DNA from 3 places in the Shewanella bicestrii genome. Region 2 is predicted to be linked to each of the others. Evidence: riboswitches for the same ligand, from Rfam matches in the RefSeq annotation. Region 2 holds a riboswitch; each other region holds the start of a gene.

Region 1 (3,282 bases), 2.4 Mb from region 2:
TCGTAACTCATCAGGAAGATGTAATCCATATATTGCTGCGCCGCCTGATAATCGACCTTAGCAATCTTATCGCCACCCGCACTGATGGCCGACGTCAGCTCATAGGTGCGTCCGGTTTCGGCGCTGAGCTCATCGAGCATCGCCCGCAGTTCACGCATCAGGGTGACATAGGTTTGTCCGTCGTTGGCATTACCTAAGCTTGGGTTAGCACCACTGCCGCCGGGGAATTCCCAGTCGATATCGACACCATCGAAGAACTTCCAGGTCTGTAAAAATTCCTTCACTGAGGCGACAAAGGTATCGCGCTTGGTTTTATCCCCTAAAAAGTAGAAGGGATCGGAGAGCGTCCAGCCACCAACGGAGGGGAGGATCTTCAGATCGGGATAGGCTTGTTTTAACGCCATCAATTGACCAAAGTTGCCTTTGTAGGGATCGGAATACTCACTCACCCCCGCCTGCGGCATTTGTACCGCTGCCCAAGGGTCGTGGATCGCCACTTTAAAATCAGCACGGCCAGCACAGGCGCGCTGCAATGCCTCAAAGCTGCCTTCGATTTCCTTTAAGCTGTCATTGATGCCATTGCCGCCACAAATCGGTGTAAAGCCATATAAAATATGGGTTAAGTTTTGTGCTGGGATCTTATCGACGGGGAACTTACGCCCATAAACACCCCACTCCACAAAGTAACTTCCCACCACTTTGCCGGATTTATTCGCATAGGGACGATTGTTTTCTTTCAAAGGCGCATTGAGTGGCAGTAAATGACTGCCATCGGTATCGGCGACTAAGATTTCCCTCGCATCACTGGCGCTGCAACCTTCGTTATTACAAAGCTGCACGCGCATTTGATAGCGCCCGCCCTTATTGACCTTGAAATTGGCCGTACCCGCCGCACTCGATGGACCTTCCCATGCTACATTTCCATTGAGTAACACCTGCGCCTTATTGCCGATATCGCCGTTATATAAGTTCCACGTCACCGACACATCGGCGGCATCTTTAACCGTCACTAATTGGTTATAGGCTGAGGCAGCTTGATTCACCTCGATAATGGCAAACTTGGTTTCCCCCCAACCTAAAGTCGGTTTACCGGGGAGCGCCGCAAAGGCTTGAAAACTGGCAGCGGATGCCAGCACAGAGGCCACCAGCATCGCCGAGGTGGAGATTTGAGTCTTAAACATGAGATTTCCCTATTGAGTAAGTTATGCATCAATAAGGCAAACAAAGCGTAGACAGGAAACAACACTCTTAAAACCATGTGCGTACAACGGCAGCATGAAGAAACAACCTGTGGTATCCCCGCTATCATAGGTACAAACGAACCCTTAGACCGGAGGCTTTGCGTCCCAATCTTTCAATTGGTTTGCCTTTTTCACTAATGACAACGTTGTCATTGCGTTAATTAGCATATGCCGCTATAGCGTTAAATTGCAACTAAATATTAACAAACGGGCCGTTGTACCGATTATCAACGCAGTATTGGCTTTAAAGAAAAGTAAAACCATTGAGTGCAAAAAATAAGCAATGAATTGTATTTAAAAGGATTGCTTAAGCTATGGCTCCTATCATCGACTCGTATCGCCAATAGGGAAGACAATAAAAATAAATCGAAAGTCTTAAGAAAGCGGTTTGCAAGACGCAACTTGATAACTCGTGCAAACAAAAATGCGGTCATCGAACGAGGTGATATGCAGAGTGCACTGCAAACACACAAATCCGATGGCCGCATGCTGTTGTTCTCGACCCAAAAGAAACCAATATCTGAACCAATATCAGCGTCAGTAAGCCAAGATTAATAGCCTGAACGAACTTATCACACCTCAATCTTGGTCTATCCGCACCTCAATCGAAAACCGTTAGGCGGCGTCCTTCGAGTAATCCCTAGCCAAGATCACCGATAAGCCACGACAGACTAAGGTCTCCATATCATCGACACGATTAATCTTCATTTCGGCTAACGGTGCACTGAGAGCCATGCGTCTTAAACTATCCAGACAACCCTTGTAGTACGGCGCGCTGTTCATCATGCCGCCCGCTAACCAAATCCGATTAGGATTAAACAGATTGACCGCCCACGCTAACCCCATTCCCAGATAAGTGCCGGCGAGATATAAATCATCGGCGGTGGAAATCTTACGGCTGCGGATAGAATCGCCGCTGGCGAGCTGCTCGAGACTAAACTCCCCCGCCTCCGTCATCACTCGGCAATGCCCAAGCTCCCCCGCCACTCCCGTAGCCCCCGTAAAAGCCTTGCCGCTCAACGCGATCGACATGCCAATCCCAGTGCCACACATGACTAACAACTCACAGGCATATTTTTCATCACAGGTTGCCTGCATACCGGCGTCGATATCATTGCAGATAAACTTAAGTTCACCTTGGGTTTTCAAGGTTTCAAAGCTTAGCCCATTGAGACCGGGCAGCGATTTACAGGACACCAAACGATTCTGTTGTACGAGTCCTGGTACAGCGATCGCTAAATGGTAGTGCTGTAAATCATAATCCCGTTCCAGCGCCGCGATTTGATCATTTAAATCTTCAATTTTAAAGCCTTCACCCGTGGGGATTTTATATTGTTCTGTATGCCCCTTGAGTTGAAGTTCAAACAGGGCTTTGCTACCGCCCACGTCTATTGTTAATGTTTGCATCGCCAACTCCACTGATACATGTGCTCCCCTCTGACCCCGAGCGGAGATGGCGAATGTTAGCATAATGGGTAAATATTAGCGATTGAATAAAACTTAAGTAGCTAATTTGTAAGAATTAGTCGGAAGAACTGAGTGATAAAGATAACATTTCAATTTGGAAATTAGTCTAAGATCACAACCCTTGTTACTGCAAAGTGATGCCGAAAAAACAAAATTGTATACAAAATCCTTTATTCCATCCCCTTGCATCTTAGCCGTTGAGCTTGCGATAATCGCCGCCAATTCGCATCCTTTTCGCCAGCATTACGCATTATAATTTTGGCTGCCTACGTCAGCCGCCAATGCCAATATTTGGAGCCCCTATGTCATTATCATCCCAACAGCCTAATAAGATTGCTAACCGTCTTGCCGCCATTCGTAGTGAACTCACCAGTGCCAATTTAGATGCCTTTATCATCCCGCGCGCGGACGAGTACTTAGGCGAATATGTGCCTGAGCATAACGAGCGTCTGTACTGGGCAACGGATTTTACTGGCTCAGCGGGCATGGCCATTGTCTTAAAGGACAAAGCAGCCATCTTTACCGATGGTCGTTACACGGTGCAAGTGCGTCTGCAAGTGGATGCAAATCTCTT
Region 2 (3,282 bases):
TTTTGAGTAGATTTGAAGGATAAAGCCTTGCGCACTCTGTGATTAAGCCAACAGCAATCTCAAACGAAAAGCGTCACTAAACTTAAAGCATCCAATCCGATCTCAAAGAGCAGATCAATTGGCCCCAATAGCTTTTGAATATTTCAACCCAGTCGCCATTGAGGCTAACTAAATCGTTTGCAGAAAAGTGACATTAATTTCAACCGTGATTGCCTTAGCAAAGCAGCGACATCGCGCGTAAAAGAAGATAGCTCTGGACATTAACAGAGCCAACCCCAGCGGGCAAGCCAGTTATAGACAAAGATGACGCCGCTTTGGCTATCCGAAGGGGAAATGTGAGTAAAAGATAAAAAATCGAGGCGGAACTGTTATCAAAACAATAAACCCTGCAACACCTGTGGCATTGCAGGGTTTATCAATCAGTTTAGCGATTCGCTCACGGGGATACGGGATTGCGCTAAAGCGGATTAACGCGACTCACAATCCGCTTATTCCCCAGTTAACCGATTACAGCTCAGTCCAAGCCATATTCCAAGAGCCGCCGACACCCGGTTCAAACCCAGTTGCAGTTGGCGACCATTGCATGCAATAACCGCTGTAAGGCCAAGGTTTACATTGATAGACCTTGCCAGTTTTAGGTTGCAGCACTTTAGTGCCCGCCACATAGTTTTTAACTCCCTCGGGGAAGACAAAATCGGCATCCGGCGCTGTGGTTTGATCTTTTAAGAACAGATCGAAGTTTTGCTGGATAACTTCGCCTTGCTTCGGCTCGCCCTTCACTTGTAAGTGATAATGGCCAGCCTTTGGCGCGACGACATCAAGCACTAGACTCGCACTAGTATTGTTGACCGCTTGCGTGACATATCCAGCTGCCGTGCCATCGTGGCTAAACAGGTAAGCCGAGACCTGCATTTCCGCATTAGTGCTGACATCGAAACTGACCTTTGCGGCACCATCGACAATGGTGTAATCATCGGCCAGTGACGTGACATCGAGCTGATTGCCCGGCGCAGGCGCAATATCAAAGCTCACTTCCACTCGCTCTAGGCCCGAATTAGGCGCGGCATAAATCTCATTTTTACCGTAGACGGGCGAGATCACCCCTGAGGCATTCTTCTGCCCCGCCTTAAGTTGTGGCTGCTGGGCATTAATGGCACTGGCTAACAGGAATGGCCAATTTTGCTTGGCGCCTTGAGTGGTGTCGGCAATGGTTATCTGAGTTTGCTTGGCAGTTTGCTCGCCATTAGCATCAAACACCCGCGTCATCACCTTATCGCCCGCCTTAAGATCGAGTGACGGATTGATATCGCCAATATCGGTCCACTCGCCCGGCACCACAACACCTGAGCTAAAGTTCACATCGATAGCATTATAGAAACTGTTGGTGGTATCACCCACTTCCCACACGGCCAAAATCACGTGATAACCGCTTCTGTCTTCAGGCACATAACAGTTATGTGTCACTAACTTAGGCGGCTGAACCATGCCACCGTCGACCACACAGAAGGGAGCTAAGTCAAAGCTTGCACGGCTCAACGCTTGGTTTTGATCCCAGCCTTGACGAGTTAAATAGTAACGCCAATTGCGGGTCACATGGTTAGCGGTGAACTGCCAGCTAAAGTCATTCCAACCCGACTTAATGTCATGCTTAGACCAACGACTTGGGCTCTGTTCATCCAAGGGAGAAAACGCCGCGTTGGCTGCACTGGCAATTTTGCCGTCGGCAGGGCCTGACTCAGGAAAACCTGATGGGCCTTCAACACTTTGCGGTTCCCATTGAACGGCGCCGCAGTTTAAATTGCTGCCAGTTTTACAGGCATATGAACGTGATTCAGGTGAAACCACATAACCGTGGGCCGACGCCGTTTGGCTAACTAGCGCACTCGTAGCGCTTAGGGCCAAGGCAATCAGGCTTAAACGAGCCAGTTTTGGGTGTTTACGGTTAGCATTTGTGATTGATGTAAAAGCAGTTAGATGTGCCACTTTATTGTACTCCGTAGGGCGCCTTTCTCGACGAGATTGGCATAGGTATAAAAGTGGTATTTAGGCAAAACAGCATTAAGCAAAGCCGTTTATTTTTCAAAGAATTGAAAGCATCAGCTCAATTCTGAGGCAACCCCGCTATCTTAGTTTCAACATCCCTTTACAACCTTAGACCGGAGGCTTTGCGTCCTAATTTTTCAATTAGTTTGCCAAATACGGTGGATCTCCATTTAAGTTAACAGTATGTAACTTAAACATTGAGACCCGGCTAACCTAACAACAAAAGACAGCGTTGTCAAAATTTAAATTATTACAATTCAATGCGTTACAAAACACTGAGCGGTATTTTATTGGCACCTGTCAGATTATTTGCCCTCTGACTCGATGAGTTTAATCTTGAAACCCTGTTGCACTTGGGTATAATGCCCACCTCGCTTCGGGGGAGTAGCTAACTGGATTTCGAGCCATCGATATTCAGGGTGAACATCAACATACTTGGCCGCATGCCATGGTGTTCACAGCAAATCATCGATTTGTCCTGCAAGACCTGAGCACAGTAACCGCACCTAGGGGTGGACGGTCTATTGTGCTTATGTCAAAAACCACCCCTAAAAGGATCACACTTGGAAGCGTTACTCGCCTCAACCTTTACGGTTGCCATCGCCGAGATTGGCGATAAAACCCAACTGCTTGCCCTATTACTCGCTGCAAGATTTAAAAATAAAACCGCGATTATCATGGGTATTTTACTCTCGACTCTGTTTAACCATTTTGCCGCCGCCTGGCTTGGCCAATGGGCGATTAACTGGGTGAGCCCAGATGTAGCACGCTACTTGGTTGCCGCCTCCTTCTTTGCGATTGCACTCTGGGTACTGATCCCCGATAAAGTGGACGCCGAAGAGAGCCGTTTCTATAAGATGGGACCCTTTGTTGCGACCTTTATTCTGTTCTTTATCGCCGAAATGGGCGACAAAACCCAAATCGCAACTGTCGTTTTAGCCGCTAAATACGATGCCTTAGCCATGGTGGTTGCAGGTACTACTTTGGGTATGTTGCTAGCGAACGTCCCAGTGGTTATTGCGGGACATTTTAGTGCCGAAAAATTACCAATGAAGTGGATCCACAGGGGCTGCGCAATTTTGTTTGCCCTGCTCGGCGTAGCAACCTTAATGGTTAACTGATTGATAAAATGAAGATAAACAAAAAGGCCAGTGATAACACTGGCCTTTTTTATGGGGTTAACGAATTAACTTATAACCCGAGTGCAGTTTGGATACGTTGACCGTAATCAGCATCGGC
Region 3 (3,282 bases), 1.8 Mb from region 2:
GATTTTAGATGACCCTTATGCAGGGCTGGATATCGAGCATCAGCTTAGCCTGTCGCAGTTACTGGTGGAGGTTGCCGAACATACGCAGCTGCTAATCATTACCTCACGCCAAGAAGAATTACCGCCCTGTATTAGCCATGTGGCGCTGTTTAATAGCGATATGCTCAAATCGGGTCAGCATGTGCATCAACTAAGCGCGCCCATGTCGATTGAGCAGTGGCATACACATCCTGTGATGGCGCAGCTTAATGCGCTTTCGGCCAGCCGCAGCGCCGAACTCTTGGCATTGATGGCGCGTCAACGCCACAATGCCGAGGCGTTTGACCCGATAGTCGACATTAAAAACGGCAAGGTCGAATATGTGAGCGGCTTGATTTTTAAAGGGGTGAATTGGCGGATTAGCGCGGGCCAGCATTGGCAAGTGCGAGGGCCCAATGGTTGTGGCAAGAGTACTCTGCTCGGACTGATTTTGGGCGACCATCCCCAGTGCTACAGCAATGACATTACCCTCTTTGGCCGACCCCGTGGTAGCGGTGAGAGTATTTGGCAGATTAAACAACGGATTGGCATAGTGTCGTCGGCATTGCATTTACAGTATCGCGTCAGTTGTTCGGCGCTCGATGTCTTATTGTCAGGTTTTTACGATTCCATCGGCCTGTATCACAAGCCCACTAAACCCCAATTGGATCTGGCCAAGGAGTGGTTGGCAATTTTGCACATGAGTGAGTTTGCTAGCACGGGCTTTAAAAAACTGGATTACGGTCAACAGCGGCTATTACTCATAGGTCGAGCCTTGATTAAACAGCCGTTATTATTGATTTTGGATGAGCCATATCAAGGGCTCGACTTTATCAATCGCACCTTAGTGATGCGGGCTTTGGATATGATTGCCGAGCATCATCTCAGCCAATTGTTGTACGTCTCCCACCATAGGGAAGATGCCTTGCCCGCCATCAAAAACTTTGTCGATTTTATCAAGCAGGATGAAGGTTATTCGGTAGAGGTGAGTCGCAGTCCTGATTAGGGGGCTTACTCCCTGTTAAATGCGGATGATTAACAGCGGCTGGTTGCCATAAGCGTTAGTTATTCAACCGCTTAACGTCGAATAAATTTAATACTAAAGTTTGACGCCTTCATTTTTATCTATCATCTTATAGTAGGATTTTAAGCTTGGCTTATTTTCCTACGTCAACTGACGAACAGGCACACCCGTTGTGAAACGGGGTCGCAAAGCTTCGGATCTTATTGTACAGGCTGTTATTAAGATGGCTGAGTTGCCGAATCAGGTGAAAAACCTTGGCGATATGCAAACCCAATGCATGCGCTAACGGGATATGGATATTTGTTTTTTACCTTTCGGAGAATATATGAAATTTAAATCGACACTCGTAGCGTTAGCTACCTTTGTGTTTGCAAGTTCCGTTAATGCCACTGTTACCTATGATGAAAATGGTAATGGTTTTATTGGCAAAGGAGATATTCAATCGGTATTTGACTGGAATAATAGCCAATTACAGACGAATGCCTCTGCTCTAGAGTTCCGCTTTTTTGCTGAAGGTACAGTGACTTGGACCTGTGAATGGTGGACGGGTAGCTCGGGTACAACAAATGGGAGCGCGAATAACCAAGGGACTCTCAAATATCATAGTGAAGAGGCGGAAATTTCCTATGATATAAATAAAGTGGTCAATTTTGATTCTCGCAAAAATAAGCAACAGATGGTGACAGGTTTTACGTTAACTGGTAATTCGGTTGCACTAAATTCGGTTAACTCAACCAATTCAGTGGCAAGTTGTGGCGGAAAAGGGGCGGGGAAAACTGTTGTTGAAGACTCCATAAAATATGAAGGCAGTGAAAGCCCATTATTGCAAGTACGCTTTGCCCCGCAGGACGCAGAACCTAGTGATTGGTTCGATTTACCTATCACCGAATAAGTCGGGAAGTGTCAGTTTATCTTCTATTGTAGTGACTCCTTAACCACAATCGAATTCGGAGTCTCGTTGTTATGGGACTCCTTATCATCAATACCAGCTCTTGTTGCTTTGTTCGATTGTTAGGACGGTATTCGATTCTAGATCACTCATTCTTCCTCAGTGTGTTCTTGCGATACTAATGAGTAAGGCCGCGCGATGGCGTGACGGATATCATTCAATGAAAACACCTTCGAGAAACGCCCAAAGGTTTTGCCATAAAACACGGTTTCGACCACTGGCAAACTAAAGACCTGGTAGCTAGCGGCAATCTCGCCTTGGGCCTCACAATCGATATATGCCAGCGCCATTTGGGGAAACTCTCTCGCCAACAAATCCGCAATCTGAGGCTTTAGGGCCTGACACACACCACAGCTTGGTGCCCCAAAGAGCAAAACTACCGCATGGTGTTGATTCAACAGTGTGTCGAGCATGGCTCGAGATTCAATTTGATGTACGGTTGGATGGCTCATTTACTCACTCTCTGACGGTTTTTTAATGCTGCAATTTTTTAACATTTAACCAGCGTTAGGGATGATAAACATCCCCATTTATCACTTAGTTAAACCTCACGAAATGGGGGCTGTATTTTATTTAATACATTGTTTTACAAGTAGCATTTTGTAGCAAACGCCCTTATCGAATTGACGCCTTATGCACTAACGGCAATTATCCGCGATGTTGTAATTATGTTGCATTTAATGACAGTTAATCGTGGATAAAAGGGAAGATAATGCTTACACACAATAAAGTCGCCGTGATGGTGGCGACCGCTTTATACGTTGGAAGCGGTATTGCTTCAACAAGCGCACTTAATACGGTCGAACCGTCTTCAGCATGGGGACCCGCACCTGCGGATTACGCGCCCAAACCATTAGCGGAAGACACTTTTACTTGGGAAAACCAAGTCAATAAAACAATTAAAAAACAACATGCAGTCTTCAATGCTGAAGCCGATATTCAAGGTGTTCACAAGTATATAGTACAACTTAGTGATGCTCCTATTTCGACCTATCAGGGTGGTGTCGGTCAGTTGGCCGCGACACAGACTACGGTTGCTAAGGCACGAAATACCAAAGCACCGCTCAACTTAAACCAGCCCCAGCTCAAAGCCTATAACAACTATCTGGCAGAAAAACGTGCTGCTGTTGTCTCACAAGCGCAAACATTACAGGGACTCGATTTAAAAGTCGGTCGTGAGTTTTCGGTTGCGCTTAACGGTTTTGTCACTGAAATGACGCAGGAGCAGGCGGCCAAACTGGCGAAGGTGCCCGGCGTTAAACGCATTACCCGTGAAAAAATCTACGAGCTT

Evidence for each region. A riboswitch is a leader RNA that binds a small molecule or an ion and turns the genes downstream of it on or off. The one in region 2 is predicted to bind cyclic di-GMP.
Region 1: another riboswitch for cyclic di-GMP. It lies ahead of CF168_RS05930 (glycosyl hydrolase family 18 protein); the one in region 2 lies ahead of gbpA (N-acetylglucosamine-binding protein GbpA).
Region 3: another riboswitch for cyclic di-GMP. It lies ahead of CF168_RS03055 (hypothetical protein); the one in region 2 lies ahead of gbpA (N-acetylglucosamine-binding protein GbpA).

The regions. Positions count from the first base shown of each region.
Region 1 covers NZ_CP022358.1:1,340,685-1,343,966, reverse strand. Annotated here, with positions in the region: gene CF168_RS05930 (glycosyl hydrolase family 18 protein) at 1-1,181, opposite strand, end outside; cyclic di-GMP riboswitch class I at 1,290-1,378, opposite strand; gene CF168_RS05925 (ROK family protein) at 1,857-2,648, opposite strand; gene CF168_RS05920 (aminopeptidase P family protein) at 3,011-3,282, shown strand, end outside.
Region 2 covers NZ_CP022358.1:3,706,835-3,710,116, forward strand. Annotated here, with positions in the region: gene gbpA (N-acetylglucosamine-binding protein GbpA) at 508-1,983, opposite strand; cyclic di-GMP riboswitch class I at 2,109-2,204, opposite strand; gene CF168_RS16250 (TMEM165/GDT1 family protein) at 2,607-3,164, shown strand; gene katB (catalase KatB) at 3,235-3,282, opposite strand, start outside.
Region 3 covers NZ_CP022358.1:675,267-678,548, forward strand. Annotated here, with positions in the region: gene CF168_RS03050 (ATP-binding cassette domain-containing protein) at 1-1,024, shown strand, start outside; cyclic di-GMP riboswitch class I at 1,193-1,282, shown strand; gene CF168_RS03055 (hypothetical protein) at 1,368-1,934, shown strand; gene CF168_RS03060 (thioredoxin family protein) at 2,081-2,443, opposite strand; gene CF168_RS22620 (S8 family peptidase) at 2,704-3,282, shown strand, end outside.